Regions from separate parts of the Paenibacillus sp. PDC88 genome, predicted to be linked through region 1. Evidence: riboswitches for the same ligand, from Rfam matches in the RefSeq annotation. Region 1 holds a riboswitch; each other region holds the start of a gene.
The links. Region 1 has a riboswitch for cyclic di-AMP ahead of BLW49_RS29040 (C40 family peptidase). Riboswitches for the same ligand answer to the same signal wherever they lie in the genome.
Positions count from the first base shown of each region.

Region 2: it holds a riboswitch for cyclic di-AMP, as region 1 does, so the genes downstream of both, BLW49_RS01110 (C40 family peptidase) here and BLW49_RS29040 (C40 family peptidase) in region 1, are expected to answer to the same signal.
Region 3: it holds a riboswitch for cyclic di-AMP, as region 1 does, so the genes downstream of both, BLW49_RS25835 (ubiquitin-like domain-containing protein) here and BLW49_RS29040 (C40 family peptidase) in region 1, are expected to answer to the same signal.
Region 4: it holds a riboswitch for cyclic di-AMP, as region 1 does, so the genes downstream of both, BLW49_RS23460 (C40 family peptidase) here and BLW49_RS29040 (C40 family peptidase) in region 1, are expected to answer to the same signal.

Region 1 is NZ_FNNT01000004.1:505,005-509,013, forward strand. Features, by position in the region: gene BLW49_RS15705 (cell wall hydrolase) at 220-870, shown strand; gene BLW49_RS29040 (C40 family peptidase) at 1,008-1,868, opposite strand; cyclic di-AMP (ydaO/yuaA leader) riboswitch at 1,874-2,011, opposite strand; gene modB (molybdate ABC transporter permease subunit) at 2,419-3,096, opposite strand; gene modA (molybdate ABC transporter substrate-binding protein) at 3,093-3,941, opposite strand.
Region 2 is NZ_FNNT01000001.1:270,815-274,823, forward strand. Features, by position in the region: gene BLW49_RS01105 (DUF11 domain-containing protein) at 1-1,444, shown strand, start outside; cyclic di-AMP (ydaO/yuaA leader) riboswitch at 1,785-1,922, shown strand; gene BLW49_RS01110 (C40 family peptidase) at 1,929-2,390, shown strand; gene glgD (glucose-1-phosphate adenylyltransferase subunit GlgD) at 2,516-3,616, opposite strand; gene BLW49_RS01120 (glucose-1-phosphate adenylyltransferase) at 3,642-4,009, opposite strand, start outside.
Region 3 is NZ_FNNT01000014.1:11,936-15,944, reverse strand. Features, by position in the region: gene rsmA (16S rRNA (adenine(1518)-N(6)/adenine(1519)-N(6))-dimethyltransferase RsmA) at 1-634, opposite strand, end outside; gene rnmV (ribonuclease M5) at 639-1,184, opposite strand; gene BLW49_RS25835 (ubiquitin-like domain-containing protein) at 1,351-2,583, opposite strand; cyclic di-AMP (ydaO/yuaA leader) riboswitch at 2,861-3,107, opposite strand; gene BLW49_RS25830 (TatD family hydrolase) at 3,335-4,009, opposite strand, start outside.
Region 4 is NZ_FNNT01000010.1:41,387-45,395, reverse strand. Features, by position in the region: gene BLW49_RS23465 (copper-translocating P-type ATPase) at 1-897, opposite strand, end outside; cyclic di-AMP (ydaO/yuaA leader) riboswitch at 1,818-1,960, shown strand; gene BLW49_RS23460 (C40 family peptidase) at 1,965-2,444, shown strand; gene BLW49_RS23455 (transposase) at 2,548-2,844, shown strand; gene BLW49_RS29545 (IS3 family transposase) at 2,853-3,734, shown strand.

The sequences.
Region 1 (4,009 bases):
ATATCATTAGTACTCGATTTTGGTAGCTTTCAGCGGATTAATTATAATATATCTGCACTGACATATAGGCCGTGCCATCATCGCTATATGAGGCGATTTGTATCCAAATATATCTAAATATACACTTATCTATATTTATAGATACATTCAATTGAATGCAGAACTATGACAGGTGTTGCTTCGGCGACACATTCAAACACAACTGGAGGAATGACATCAATGAGAAAACTGACAAAACGACTAATGATCTGTGCTGCGCTTCTGGGAGCGTATGGAACGGTTGCTGCACCGGCAGGTGCAAGTGCTGCGGTAATGCAGCAGGGAATTCAGAGTGCTGATGTGCTGGACTTGCAGGAAAGACTAAGCAGTATCGGATTTATGAATGCAGGGTCAACAGGATATTACGGTAAGGCAACGGAGCAGGCCGTTCGCTCCTTCCAAAAGCAATTTGGACTCAAGATTGACGGAATCGCAGGGCCAGAGACGATCAGCGTGCTTAAGAAAAAAGCACCGATTAACCAAACCTCACTGAATCAACTAGCCAAGGCCATCCATGGCGAGGCCCGGGGAGAATCCTTTGAAGGTCAAGTAGCGGTCGGAGCAGTGATCTTAAACCGGGTTCAATCGGATGCATTCCCGGACTCCATCACAGAGGTCATTCTGCAGCCAAGACAGTTTACCGCCGTAGATGACGGCCAATACAATTTGGCTCCTGATGAGACTGCGATCAAGGCGGCAAAGAGTGCGCTCAATGGCTGGGATCCGTCAGGTGGAGCTCTGTACTACTATAACCCTGAGATCGCAACCTCCGAATGGAGCAAGGAACGTCCAGCGATCAAGCAGATCGGTAATCATCTGTTTACGAACTAATCCAATATCATATATAAAAAGAAGCTGCCACAAAATTACTGTGGCAGCTTCTTTGCTATAGGTATCAATACAGAGCATACATAATGAACCCCTTTGCAGGCAAGCAGCAAAGGGGTTTTAATTATATACATTTCATTTTATAGAACTCTTTTTGCACCGATGTATTTAGGACCCCAATAGGTATTGTCCAGGCTGTCGATTTTTACGCCGGAGGAACTGGTAGCTGAAATAAAATTATTGTTTCCTACATAGATACCGACATGAGAGATCGAGCTTCCTGTTGTCTTGAAGAAGACCAGATCGCCTTGCTGCAGGTTTCCTTTGGATACAGATGAGCCTTGGTTATATTGGGTAGCTGCTGTACGCGGCAGGGATACTCCGTATTTATCGAATACATATTTAACCAGACCAGAGCAGTCGAACCCGCTTGTGGTCGAACCGCCGTAAACATAAGGAACGCCGATGTGATTCATCGCTTCATTTACAATGCTGGTGCCTTTGACATGGTCGTTTGGAACAAGTGCAGGGCTGTATGTTTTACCGGTTGTGCTGATCATGGCCAGCATAAGATCCTTTTTCCAAGTTACGTCATAGCCCATGGCTTCTGATACAAAACGAATGGGTACATATGTACGGTCATTTCGGATGAACACTTGCGTGCCAAGACTTACTTTGCTGCTATTGACCATCGCAGTCGTCTGGTTGGTTTGAATACGAATGGTTGTACCGCCCTTGGACAGCTTGACCACTGTTTCTTTTCCGCTCTTAAATACTTTAATCGTATAGTTCATTTCGTCAGCAAGCATGCGGACAGGCACTTGTGTACTGTAATTCTGATCCAGGAATGGCTCCGCATCTGGGAAATCGATCAGATTACTGTTCACTTGAATATTTACCGTATTGGTACTGGATGAGGATGCATCTGCTTGTCCATTACCCATGATTAACCCAGCTGCGAGCAGGGATGAGAACAACATATATTTACCAAACTTCTTCATTCTGAAAATTTCCTCCAATTGCCTCCGAGGTTAGTTGTCGGGTTCGAGTAGAAGGTACTCTAGCATTTCTTAACTGCTGCATTCACCCCAAATATTGTAAATCGTCCCCCGTACTATTCTGATAGATTCGGCACACTTTTTTAATATGAATTAACTGTAATTAATATATAATAAATTAAGGTTAAAAAGTATCAAAAATGTTACCTTTGTTTTACTTTTTGTACACCAATTACTGGAATAAAACATAGAAAGAACCGGATTTTTTCGAATAATTTCCGCTAAGTCGGGTAATAAATTGTCATTGATTTGAAACAGGTATCCATTAAAGTAACAATATTGTAACTAAATAAATTGTTTTCGGGACCCATTTTATATCCATATATTGTAATAATTCCAAAAACAAAAATATATTAATAAATTGAGCACCAAAAAACCCTTCGTTAAAATCACATAAGGGTTTGGTTTGAACTATTATTTATGCTGCATACACTGATTTCACTGATTTCCTGCCGCTGCATTGGAGTGGTTCTGTTTATATATATAAACAATGCTAATCCTTTTTTCTGCGTCCTGTCAGAAGCAGCAGCAGGAACGACATAAGTACGATCGCAATCGTCCAGGCCCAGGCCATGACCGTATTCCCGCTGTCCACAGCAATGTATATGGCCGTAGGGACGGTTTGAGTTTTTCCTGGAATATTGCCTGCAAGCATCAGCGTTGCGCCGAACTCACCAAGCGCTCGTGCAAATCCGAGAATATAAGCAGAAATAACAGAAGGCCAGATGAGTGGAAGTGTAATATACCGGAATACCTGCCATTCATTCGCACCGATCGAGCGTCCGGAAGCTTCAAGCTCGGAATCAATGGACGTAAATCCGACCTTCATCGTCTGATACACCAGTGGAAACGAGACGACAACAGCGGCGATGACACAGGCTGTCCACGAGAATACGACAGGTGCGGCAAAGATGGCCTCAATCCATGCTCCGATCCAGCTATTTCTCCCCAGCAGGACGAGCAGCAGAAAGCCTACAACCGTGGGTGGAAGGACCATTGGCAGCATAAACGCTGTTTCTAGCAGCAGCTTTCCTTTGAACTTGCTCTTGGACATCCATCTTGCAGTAAGCCCGCCCATCACAATCGTGATAACACTGGACAATAGGGCAACCAGTAAGGATAAGCGCACAGGAGCCCAGAAGTCATGCCAGTCAAATGAAGCTGACATCATTCAGGCACCGAGAACCCGTATTTAGTAAATACAGCTTGGGCTTCGGAAGACTGTAAAAAGTCATAAACCGCTTTTGCCGCTTCGGGATGCGCACTGTCCAATACCACACCTACAGGGTATGTAATTGCTGTGTAGCTTGAGGGATCGACAGTGTGCACGATCTTCACTTTGCTGGAAGTAAGTGCATCTGTTTTGTATACAAAACCGGCATCGGCATTCCCGGTTTCGACATACTGTAATACTTGCCGCACATCCTTGGCCTGAACTATTTTGGGTTGGAGTTGTTCATATAAGCCAAGCGAAGTAAGCGCCTCTTGTGCATAGCTTCCTGCAGGTACACTTTCAGGTATGCCAAGGGCAACAATCTTGATATCTTTAGCAGTGAGATCCTGCTCAGAGGATATAGGCAGCTCGTTGCTGCTGGAAGTAATCAGTACGAGCTCGTTGGTTAACAGCGTAGTCGTATTTTCTGTATCCATGAGCCCCTTATCTATAAGGGTCTGCATATTTTTCTCAGCTGCTGACAGAAACAGATCAGCCGGTGCCCCTTGCTCAATCTGCTGCTGAAGAGAGCCGGAGCCGCCAAAGTTGAAGCTGAGCTTTATACCAGGATGAGCTGTCTCAAAGCGGGGCTGTAGTTCCTCCAGTACATCAGTTAAGCTTGCAGCCGCTGAGATCGTCAGCTCTGTGCGTTCAGATGAAGGAGTCGAGGATGCGCTGCTGTCCGAATTGTTATGGTCTGCTGAAGGGTATGGTGAAGAAGCATTGGGTGATGCACAGGCAGATATGAATACCAGAGCTAGAAGGAAGAAAGAAATCATACTAAGCTTCGTTTGTTTTAACATAATCTCCATCCAATCGATATATTTGATTATAATTAGATATAATTAAATATATTATATTGGTTCTTTGA
Region 2 (4,009 bases), on a different contig from region 1:
TCTGCAATTTATTGTTAACAGTGTGCTTCGGAATGGGCAGCCTCTTCCGGGTGTAGACATTTCTTCACCTCTGAATATAGGTATCGTTGCCAGCAGCTCAGCAGCCAATATCAGTTTTCAAGCCATTGTCACCAGCCTTCCGCCTTCTAACGAGATCTTCAATGTGGCAAGTGCAGCGTATACTTTTCAAACTTTGGATGGTCGAACCATCACGAGATACGTCACTTCTAACGGTGTGCGGATTGCAATTGCCAATGCGCAGCTGACCATATCTCAGCGTGCCAACACGCTTCAAACCTTTGTTGGAGATGTTATTACTTTTACTGTAACGATTCAAAATACAGGCTCCGTACCCGTGCTCAATGCGAGATTGAGCGTAGTGCTCTCTGCAGGAATGAGCTTTGTTCCGGGGAGTGTGATACTTAACGGTATCATCTCTCCGGGTCTTGATCCTGTTCAAGGCTTTATACTTCCCGTCATTAATCCTGGAGAGGTTGTACAGCTGACATACCAAGTTCGTGTGCTCAGCGTTAGTAGTCCTTTATCGAGCGAAGTACTCGTTGCTTACACCTCTGACGGCGTGCCTGTACAGACCAGTTCCAATGAAGTCGTTCTTTCCCCAGTTGAACCCGTCGTGAACATGGTCGTAACGGTCATGCCTGGTCAAGTCACCTATGGAGGCGCTGTACAGTTTACTGCTGTGATACTAAATGAAGGGGATCTCCCGATCGAGGCTGTTTACTATATGAATTTTCCACAAGGTCTTATCTTCGAAGATTATTCGGTTCAAATCAACGGGGTCGAGGTTCACAATGCCAATCCTGTGCTAGGCATAAGGCTGGGTACTTTGTTTCCTGGATCCAGAACGGTCATTACGTACCGAGCCCTTGTATCCTTCACCCCCTATTCCCGATTTACGCAGATGAATCTGATCAATCAAGCAGCTCTCCAGTTTACGTATCGACTGACCGATAGCAGAACGGTCTCGCTTCGTGAGGAGACAGAGGTCCAGGTATTATTTCTTGCACCTGTTATTCAGGCGGAGCTCACTTCACAGCCTGTCCGGGTTGAGCGGGGTGATGAGGTCACCATACGAATCTTGGTTCGCAATACGGGAAATCTTGCAGCAGCTCTATCGCTGCGAGGTCTCATTCCACCGGGTACAGCGCTTATGAGGGGAATCTTGCACTTCCAGGATGGGACCATAAAGCCCTTCTCAATACAAGATTTGATAGACGGGATACTCATCATAGGGGTTCTTGAGCCGGGACAATATGCAGAGATTGAATATATCGTTCGTGTGAATATCGAAGGACTTCTGCCATCCGATTTGTTAAAAGGGTACGTTACTGTATTATTTACTTATTTGTTTGAGAACAAGGAATATACACTGGAAGTTCACTCGAACGAATATATCATTGTAATCGAGCAGCACGATGAATAGAAATATCATACTCATCATATGAAAATCCCTCACTTCAATCCTGGAAGTGAGGGATTTTCTATTCTTGGATGATACTTAACTCCTCAATCTACTAAATTCGACAAAAACTAATGACAAGTTTGTCAGAAATTTATGAACGAATGAACACCTTCCAAAGTTCCTATACCTTCGGTTTAACGAGCACTTCACGATTTATTTTACACAACAACGAAAAAACTATGCCAAACTTCGGAAAAGAGAGTTGATAAATATACCAGTGAATGATAAAATCCAAAAGTAGATAAAGTAACAATTTCGTAATCATTAATGTCACTTTCGTTGTCGAAATCATTAGGTGTATGACTGATAACTGCCGAATTCTCGCACCAAGAAGCGGGGGACCCGACCATTTATGGGTGAATTGATCAATATTAAAGTGATCATAGGGAACCTTCAACCGAATCCTTAGCTAACCTCGCAGGCATTGGAAGGAGTATTATTTACTTTGAAAAAGACACTAACAGCAGCGGCACTAGGGTTCGCTCTATTATTCTCCGCAGGAGTTACAGAAGCATCCGCATCTATTCTATCTAAAACAGTTAACAATACCGTAGGCATACCTTACCAATTTGGTGGTTCCACTCTATCCGGATTCGATTGCTCCGGATTTACTCGTTATGTATATAAGCAGCTTGGTGTGAATCTGCCTCACAGCTCCAAACAGCAATTCCATAAAGGACAGGCTATCAAGAAATCCGAGCTTGTAAAGGGAGATCTTGTCTTCTTTAATACCAGCGGATCCGGTGTTTCACATGTGGGAATTTACCTTGGCAACAATCAATTTGTGTCCGCTACCTCATCCAAAGGGATCGCCATTACACCGATTAACAAAGGATACTGGAGCTCCAAGTACTACGGAGCCAAAAGAATACTGAGCCCGGCCTCTGCTGAGAGAGCTGGATTATAATTACATTACCCGATATATTATCGTTCAAACAATAGTACAAGCATATAAAATAAATGAAGAAGGTCCAGGAATGATTCCTGGACCTTCTGATGTATATGACACAGCAAGGGCTTGGAGCATTACGTTTAGATTTGGCTGCTCTTCGCAATGACATAGGGCTTCTTGGCATCACCGATCAACCTGCGATCCGCAGACAAGTGTACATCCTTATCCAATATCACGTTCTCAAGCACCGCATTCTCCTCAATTACGCATTTCTGCATAATAATCGAGTTACGTATTCGCGCCCCGCTATGTATCTTAACACCCCTAAAAATGATACTGTTCTCCACCGTTCCCCCAATAACGCATCCATTCGCAATTAAGGAATTACTGACTTCGGCCTGTTCCAAATAACGAGTTGGCGGCTCATACTTAATCTTGGTATGCACCTCATGATATTTAAACAGCTGATTGTACTGTTCCTGCTGAAGCAGCTCCAGACTGTTGCGGTAATAGCTGTCCACAGAGTTAATCACGGCATGATATCCATCATAAGCATAAGCTGCGATTTTGAGATTGGTCAGATTGTTCTGTATTCCATCTCGAAAGAAATGATTGTGGCCATGAGCAATACAATGATCTATTAATTTCAGGAACAGCTGCTTCTCTACAATAAATGCACCTAAATAGATATTGGGATGTCCACCTTCCCCATGCATCTCCGTGACCCATCCGTTATCCACATCGATTCGGATGCTTGATTCATATTCTGGGAGAATTTCATCTGCTTTTTTATACAGCAGGGTGATGTCAGCCTGTGTTTCCATATGATAATTAAACATCTCTCTATAATCAGCTGTGTAGAGATGCTGGCTGCCGGTATGAATAATATGTGTTCCAGACCCTCTCAGGAAAAAATCACGATTGTTATGAAAATGCTGCAGGTCTCCTTTTGATCTGTCCGTGGGATCATTCCAATCCGGCGGCAATATGAATAATCCTCCATGCTTGCGGTCCAGATCCCATGGCGCGCCTTCCCCTAAATGATCCATCAGGGATCGATATTTACGACGAACAAACAAAGCGATGTTATGTACTCCGGAGTGCATCATATTGGACAGGACAAAATCGATCAAACGATACCTGCCTGCAAATGGAACGGCTGCGCCGCAGCGAAAATAAGTTAATTCGTTCATTAAATCGAGTTCATGATCCAAGTTCACTACACCCATGAGCTGTTGCATATAACGGCCACCGTCCCTGTTCATATTATTTCAAACCATAGGTATGAGGTCTGTAAGCTTCATCAACGAGCAATATTTCATCCTGATCCTCTCCACCTATGATAGAACCGTCTCTGATGATCATATTTTCACTCACGATCGCTTTATGAATCTTGACGTTCTTCCCAATCTTCACCTTAGGCATGATCACCGAATCTGTAATTTCGCTTCCCTCTCCAACCTCAACGCCATAAAATAATACAGACCTGTTCACATCACCGTGCACAACACAACCTTCATTCACGATACTGCTGCGTACTTGCGCATCCTTGGAGATGTAACATGCAGGCTCATTGGGATTACGGGAAAATATCCGCCAATTCGGATCATTCAAATTTAATGGGGGATCGTCAA
Region 3 (4,009 bases), on a different contig from region 1:
CCTTTAACTTAATAACGGCAGATTCAACATTAGGCTGCGGGATAAAAACCGTATGAGGAACGATACAAACCAATTCAGGCTCGCTGTAATATTGCACCGCGATGCTGAGCGTCCCATAATCCTTTGTTCCTGGAGAAGCAGCCATTCGTTCTGCAACTTCCTTCTGAATCATGACAACGATGCTGTCGAGCGGGAGCTTCTCCTCCAGCAGTCTCATCAAGATCGGTGTCGTTACATAGTAAGGCAAATTAGCAACGACGCTGACCTTATCCATGCCTGCAAAATTTTTTGCAAATAATTCAGGAAGATCTGTTTTAAGAACGTCTCCATGATGTACATATATATTAGAGTAAGGTTCCAGCACTTCGGTGAGGATCGGTATCAAGCGTTGGTCTATTTCGACCGCAGTTACCGTCCCTGCACGCTGTGCAAGCTTCTCTGTTAGAGCACCGATTCCCGGTCCGATCTCAAGTGCACCTTTATGTTCATCCAGATCAGCAGCATCCACAATTTTATGGAGTATATTTTGATCGATCAGAAAATTTTGTCCCAGGCTTTTTTTGAAAGAAAAACCGTGTTTCGCTATGATCTCTTTCGTTCGTCTTGGCGTTGCAATCTCATCTATATTTTTCACGTTCTCATGATCCCTCACGTTCTATTTGCTCTAGTGCTCGTACAAATTCCTCACGACTTATCTGAAACATCGTCAGCCGCTTATGCAGCTGCTTGCCATTACAATATCCTATGCCCAGAATGTTACCCAGCATCATACGCCGATTTGCGGCGTCCTTATGGACGATGAGTCCGGCTTCAATCAGATCTTGCCAGTCTATGAGCGGCTTAGCTCCATCATAGGTTGTATGCACCTTGGACAGTGCTGCGCGGATAGAGTCAGGAGATGCATTCTCCACACCAATATCACCTTTGCGGGTCGCATCCTGCTCCTTAATGAAGGCATGCTTCACGCCGGGAATCTTGTTCGATATTATTTTGCGAATTCGCTCGCCTGCATGATCAGGGTCCGTAAAGACGATAACACCTCTTCTTTGCTGAGCAAGCTCAATTTTCTTAAGTATACGGGCGTTTATAGCAGAACCGCCGGTTTCAATTGTATCTGCATTCACTGCACGCTTGATGGCTACGGTATCATCCCTGCCTTCAACGACAATGATTTCTTTAATCATGACCACATGACTTCCTTTCTAAACAAAAAGAGAAGAGGAAAAACTCCTCTTCTGCATGTAAGAGGCAAACGATAGACTTGCTGTCTAAACTTTCGTTCACCTTATATAGCATCACCTAATCTTGATGTTAATACTATAACATCAGGGACGCATTGTAAAATATATTTTAATTCAGTTCCGGCTTCACCGGACCGATAACGTATACTGTTTTACCTTTTTTGCGACCAAAATTGAGTGCCTGCTCCAAGCTGTCATAATACACATCAATTTTGTTGCCTTTGATTGCGCCGCCTGTATCTTCGGCACGACGGAATCCTACGCCTTCAATGTATACCCACCATCCGAGAGGGATCACATCAGGGTCAACTGCAATGGTACGCCCTTCCTGTACACGCGTGCCGGAAGCCGTCTTCGTACCAATGCCCTCTTGTTCTGAGGAATAGGCCGTCATAGATACATTGCTTAGCACTTTTTTGGCCTTGAATGTAACTCCGTCCTTCGTGACAGAATCGCTGTCACTTGAAGCAGATACCTTCTTCACTTTATCAGCCAGATTTGCTGACGATTTCGAAGAGGATGCATTAGAAGCTTTAGAAGCAGTTGCAGTTGCAGCTTCAGCTTCACTTGCAGAGGCAACCACGGTTTCCTGAACTGGCTCAGGCTTCTTCTTCGTTCCTACGGCAATGACCTTGTCGACACGGTTTGTTTGAACCTTCTTGCCCGTCATTTTCTTGGACACCAATTCGCCATCCTGGAAGGTCTTCTCGATCGTCTGGACGATCACGCCTTCCTTACCGCTCTGAATGACCCGGTTATCGCCCTTGTACAAGCTTGGGTCAGCCGTCTTGATCACCTTGAACGGAATCGAAGCTTCTTGTGACGCTGTTTGCTTAGTCACCCGGACTACTCGAATATTAAGATCTGCCTTCACCGCAGTGTCAGCAGCAGGATATACTTTATCATCTTCTGATACTTCGATGCTATGAGCAGCAAGTGCTTCCTTAACGGTATCCTGTGTTGTATAAACTTGCTCTGTCTCACCGTCTGCCGTTACGTTAATCGCTACGGCCCGGTTAATTGTTACTCGATCCCCATCTTCAATCTCATCACTCAAAGACATCGATACTTCGTCATGTGGACTGACTGCGATTGAATGCTCATCCAGCACTTCACTAAGCATTCCTTCACGTGTTTCCAAGGTTTGAACCTTGCCGTCCACGACAATTGAGATTTCTTTGCCTCCCTGACCATACACAATGAGTGAGATCATGACTAACAGTGCGATTGAGAAGATTGCGACTAGTGTGATCTGACGCAGATTCTCATGCTTCCATCGCAACGCGAAAGACTTGCTGGATGATGGTGACTCATGGGTCTCCTCTAGTTGGAAATTTCCCACTTCCTCCGTCCTCCTTCATAGTCCCGCCGTCAAGAGTATTGCATGATTGTATTTGACGCGACTATACCGATTTGTCTACAAAACCGGAGAAACTCCCGTCCGATTCTGCATCATGTGCCACTCTTCGCAGCATGATGTCACCTCCTGTTAACCAACAGTATGACGACAATGTAACTTTTATTCTCCTAAAACAAAGAAGCCAAAAAAGAGTTTAAGAGGAACTCTTTCGTGGCTCCGATAAGTTCAAATGAGAATATCGGAAACATCATGCACGAGTTTTGCCTCTTCAATACGCTTACGGAGTTAGCTGTCGGGTTCGGGCGTAAGAGTCGCCCCCGCTCAGATCCAGGCTGCTCATGGCAGCTGTCCTTTACGTTCACCCCAAGACTCAAGTGTTGAAATCAAATACAGTGGTCAGAGCAAGAGAGACAACTCTCTTAATTCCATCTTCTGACTAGCAGCAGACCACTATATCGGTTCCCCCGTTCTTTGTTAAATTACAAAAGATTCAGCGAGAATGACTCATGAAGTGAATTCAAAGTGGTAAATCAACTCAATGTAAAATGGACTTTACCAACAATCAACAATTCACTGAAACGATGATATCCTGTTTCGATACATGTTGTAAAGCAGTATTCAACTATGTTTTTCTAAATAATTGGTTAAAAATTTGTAATAATCAGCGAAAAAGTCTTACAAAAAGTTTAATCGCTCCGTTTTACTCACTTTTTCGCCTATTTTCCTCTGTCTTTTAACGAATGTCAAATCGTTCCAGTGCATTTGCGGTCGTAATCTCTGCCAATTCCTCCACAGAAATCCCCTTCAGCTCGGCTGCCATTTCTGCTACCAAGGCCACATGAGCTGACTCATTTCTCTTGCCGCGGAATGGATGTGGAGTCAAGTATGGAGCATCCGTTTCGATCAAGAGCCGGTCAAGCGGTACCTTTGCAAGCACCTCTTTGGGCTGCTTCGCGTTCTTGAACGTAATCGGCCCTCCGAAGGAGATATGAAAGCCCATATCCAGCGCCATTTTTGCAGTTTCCCAGCTGCCTGAGAAGGAATGCATCACTCCGCCCACTTCATGCGCCTTCTCTTCACGCAGAATTCGAATAATATCTTCATGCGCATCCCGGTTATGAATCACAATCGGCATAGCGATCTCTCTAGCCAGTCCGATTTGTTTGCGCAGCACCTCATGCTGAACCTCTTTGGGAGAAGTATCCCAATGATAATCCAAGCCAATTTCACCGATTGCAACAACCTTCTCATGTTTACATAATGATGCAATCCATTCTAAATCTCCATCCTTCATCGTGATGGCATCGACAGGGTGCCAGCCTACTGCCGCATAGATAAAATCATAGGTTTCAGCAAGTTTCATCGTAGTAGGAATCGTTTCCCGATTAAATCCTATATTAATCATTCG
Region 4 (4,009 bases), on a different contig from region 1:
GACATAAAACAACCATTTTGCTGCACGATCTGACAAATTTTGAGTTTTAGATTTAGATTCCTGGGCTTCCTTAACCAGCGAAATAACTTGGGATAGGTAACCCTTTTCGCCGCTATTAGTTACGGTTACAGTTAATGCTCCTTCACCGTTAATAGCTCCTCCAATAAGTCTATCTCCAGGATTTTTGATAACAGGGACAGATTCTCCTGTAAGCATGGATTCATCAAGCGATGATTGTCCTTTGACAACGATACCATCTACTGGAATTCGTTCCCCGGGTTTTATCAAAATTTTCTGATCTGGGCGTAACTCCGACACGCGTACTTCCTTGATGATTCCATCAACAGTAATAAGATGTGCTTCAGAGGGTATTAGTTTCACTAATTCCTCAAGCGCATTAGATGCACCTAAAATAGATTTCATTTCTAGCCAATGACCGAGCAACATTATAACAATAAGAGTTGCTAGTTCCCAAAAGAAATCTACATTAGTCAACCCGATGACGATTAATGAACTGTATACGTAAGCTACAACGATAGCTAGCGAAATTAACGTCATCATTCCTGGGTTCTTTTGTTTTAGTTCCCGATATGCACCAACTAGAAAAGGCCTACCTCCATAAAAGAAGACAAAGGAAGACAGTAGAAACAGCAGGACAGTGTCATATGGGAAACGCCAATTTACACCAATTGACATCTGAATCATGGGCGATAAAGCTATGATAGGAATGGTGATAATTAGTGAAATACAAAAGCGTCTCTTAAAATCATCTACATGATGACCGGCATGCTTATCCCCACTATGATGGTGCTCGGCACCATGCTTCTCACTTTCGTGCCCTTGCGTATGATTGTTCAGTGATTGATGTTTCACGCTTTTTTTGGGGTCATTATACATTGAATTCACCTCGTCATAGGATCTTTAGTGTGAAGTAATAGATAAGAAAGTAGGACTACATCACGTAGTATTTTTACCCATTAAGACTAAATTAAACATGTACAATGTATTTAGTTTAGATTTTTATTTGCATTCTTTTCACGAGGATACAATAAAGGAATTTTATAGGAGATGGAAAGATGCGATAAAATGCAAACTAATTTTAACTAAAATTATGTAATTTGTGTTCAATAACAAGACCAATATCTTATATTTTTATTAAGCTTTCTTCACAAATTCTACATAAATTTGGGTTATATAATATTCAATCCTACAAAAGGTTTCAAGTCCTAGTAAAGCAATGAGAAGATTTGGTTTCCGGATATTTTAAAACAGTTTGAAAGGTGATGATTGACACTAAAACATAAATCTTGGATTTTGTTCATGAACAATACCAAAATGTATTTGAAGAATACTGACCTTGTATGGTGGATCGATGGCAGGCATGCAAGGTAAACGAATAGCGTTTATGCACGAGAGACCGTGCCGATATTTATTATGAAGTATGTGCAGATGTGGTGAGGCTTGTTGAGGTAAAAACAAACTGAATAATCAACAATGTAATCTTTCTAAAATGAATGGAGGTTTGTATTGTTGAATGCACCTTTCCTTCCTTTATAGTAGAGTGAGTTAACTGATTCTGCATTTTGTAATCTGTCTCTTAGAGTTTTTTCATGGAAATTGAAATTAAATTAGTTACAAAATTGTTATTTATATATAATCAACAACTATAAAAAGAATGTGGAATTTTTCATTTCATTTTTCTAGATATTGCAGCGATTTGAATGAAAATTGTCATGAAATGAAATAAAAGATGGATTTGAAGGATGTGATTGACAACATATACGAAAATGTACTACATTATGTAGGGTTACAAAAAATTAATTTTTTTGCCTAGTTTCATTTTTGAAAACGGGGGATTCATTCTGAGTGAATTATTCTTGACTGGAAAGGATAAAGGGACCTTCTACCGAACTCTTAACTAACTCTTAACTAACTCCGTAGGCATCCGAAGGGAGAATATGTGTTTGAAGAAATTCATGATATCGTTAATTGGTTCTGCTTTAATTTTATCTGCCGGTGCGACCAATGCATTTGCTGATGATCAATCCAAATTGCGTTCAGAAGTAAGTCAAGTTGTAGGTACCCAGTACAAGTGGGGGGGGACTTCAGTTTCAAGTGGATTTGATTGTTCGGGATTTATATTATACATTTTTGATAAATTCAATTTGAATCTGCCTCGTACCTCAAATGCCCAAGCAAAAACTGGTACCCCGGTATCAAAGAATAATCTAAAACCTGGTGACTTGGTATTCTTTAATACAAGTGGTGCTGGTATATCACATGCGGGGATATATATCGGGAGTGGGCAATTTGCTCATTCTTCCAGCAGTAAAGGTGTAAGAATTAGTAGACTAACTGAGAAATATTACAAGGATCGATACGTTACAGCAAGACGTACCATCTCTAAACAAAGTTATACAAAAATGGTCAGTGTATTGCACTAATACGATTTGTAATTAAACAAGCCCAGGTAATTATGATATGATCCCCTCATAGTAGACAGAAAAAAGCAAGCACATTACTCTGTCTATTATGGGGGGATTTATTATGGGGGAAATTAGAAAAACGTATGATATAGCGTTCAAGAAAAAAGCGGTGGATTTATACTTGAAAGATGGCATGGGCTACAAAACGGTTGCAAAAGAGCTAGGAATCGATCACTCTTTGGTACGCCGTTGGGTGGAGCATTTTAAAATTGAAGGAATAACAGGGCTTAAAGAAAAATGTGGATTAGCAAAAGGTCCTGGTAAAGGTAGACCACGAACAAGAACTGAAGATCCTGAGACTAAAATAAAACGGCTTGAAGCTGAAAATGAATTGCTAAAAAAGCTCTTAAAGATGTGAAAGGTGGAATGGATTTAGTACCTTGTAACAAAAAGTTTGCTGTGATTGAGGAGTTGACCAAAAACGGATATAGCGTCCTCCTTCTTTGTCGACTCGCTCAAGTCTCGAGGAGTGGATATTACCGATGGATAAAAAGGCAAAAGTTCACCTCACCTAAGCAACTTGAGAATAGACAGATTAAAAAGAAGATAGCGGAATGCTATAAAGAGGTACGAGGAATTTACGGATATCGACGGGTCAGAGTATGGATTAAAAAGAAATACGGACTACGAGTAAATCACAAACGAATCCAACGATTGATGAACGGGATGGGGATTCAAGCGGTCGTCCGCAAGAAAAAACTTTATTATGGGAAACGAGAAGCCTATGTGATCTCGAGTAATCTTCTAAACAGAGAATTTAGAGCTTCAAAACCAAATGAGAAATGGGTCACCGACATTACCTATTTAATATTCAACGGGCAGAGACTATACTTATCAGCTATTAAAGACTTGTATAACAACGAAATTATCTCCTATCAGATCAGTCGAAGAAATGATCTCAAGCTTGTGATGGATACCCTCACAAAGGCAAGAAAAAAACAAAAAGTTGAAGGAATTCTCCTACATAGTGACCAAGGGTTCCAGTATACCTCTCGCCAATATAACCAACGTCTTAAAAGATACGGGATGATTGCCAGTATGTCGAGAAAAGGGAATTGTTGGGATAACGCATGTATGGAGAACTTTTTTAGTCATTTTAAATCGGAGTGTTTTAATCTATACACTTTTCGTACTAGTAAGGAAGTAGAGCATGCCGTCCAACGGTACATCCATTTCTACAACCACCAACGTTTTCAACAGAAACTAAACAACCTAAGCCCGTATGAATATCGGACTCAGGTTGCTTAATGATGCTTTTAAATTACTGTCTACTTGACAGGGGTCAGTTCATTACGGGTTTGTTTTTTACTATCTATTCTAGCTTTAGATATTTTTTAACAAAGTCTTTGTTAAAGAGGATGTATCATCAATAAAAATTATGCATTTGGACAACAACAGAAATATCAAAATCAAAAATTGACTAGTCCTAACAATTAGACTACAATTTGTAGTGTAATTGTTGTTAAAATATTGAATTCATTAAACTCCCCTCTGCTTTTAAACACTACATGCTTTTTTAGTTT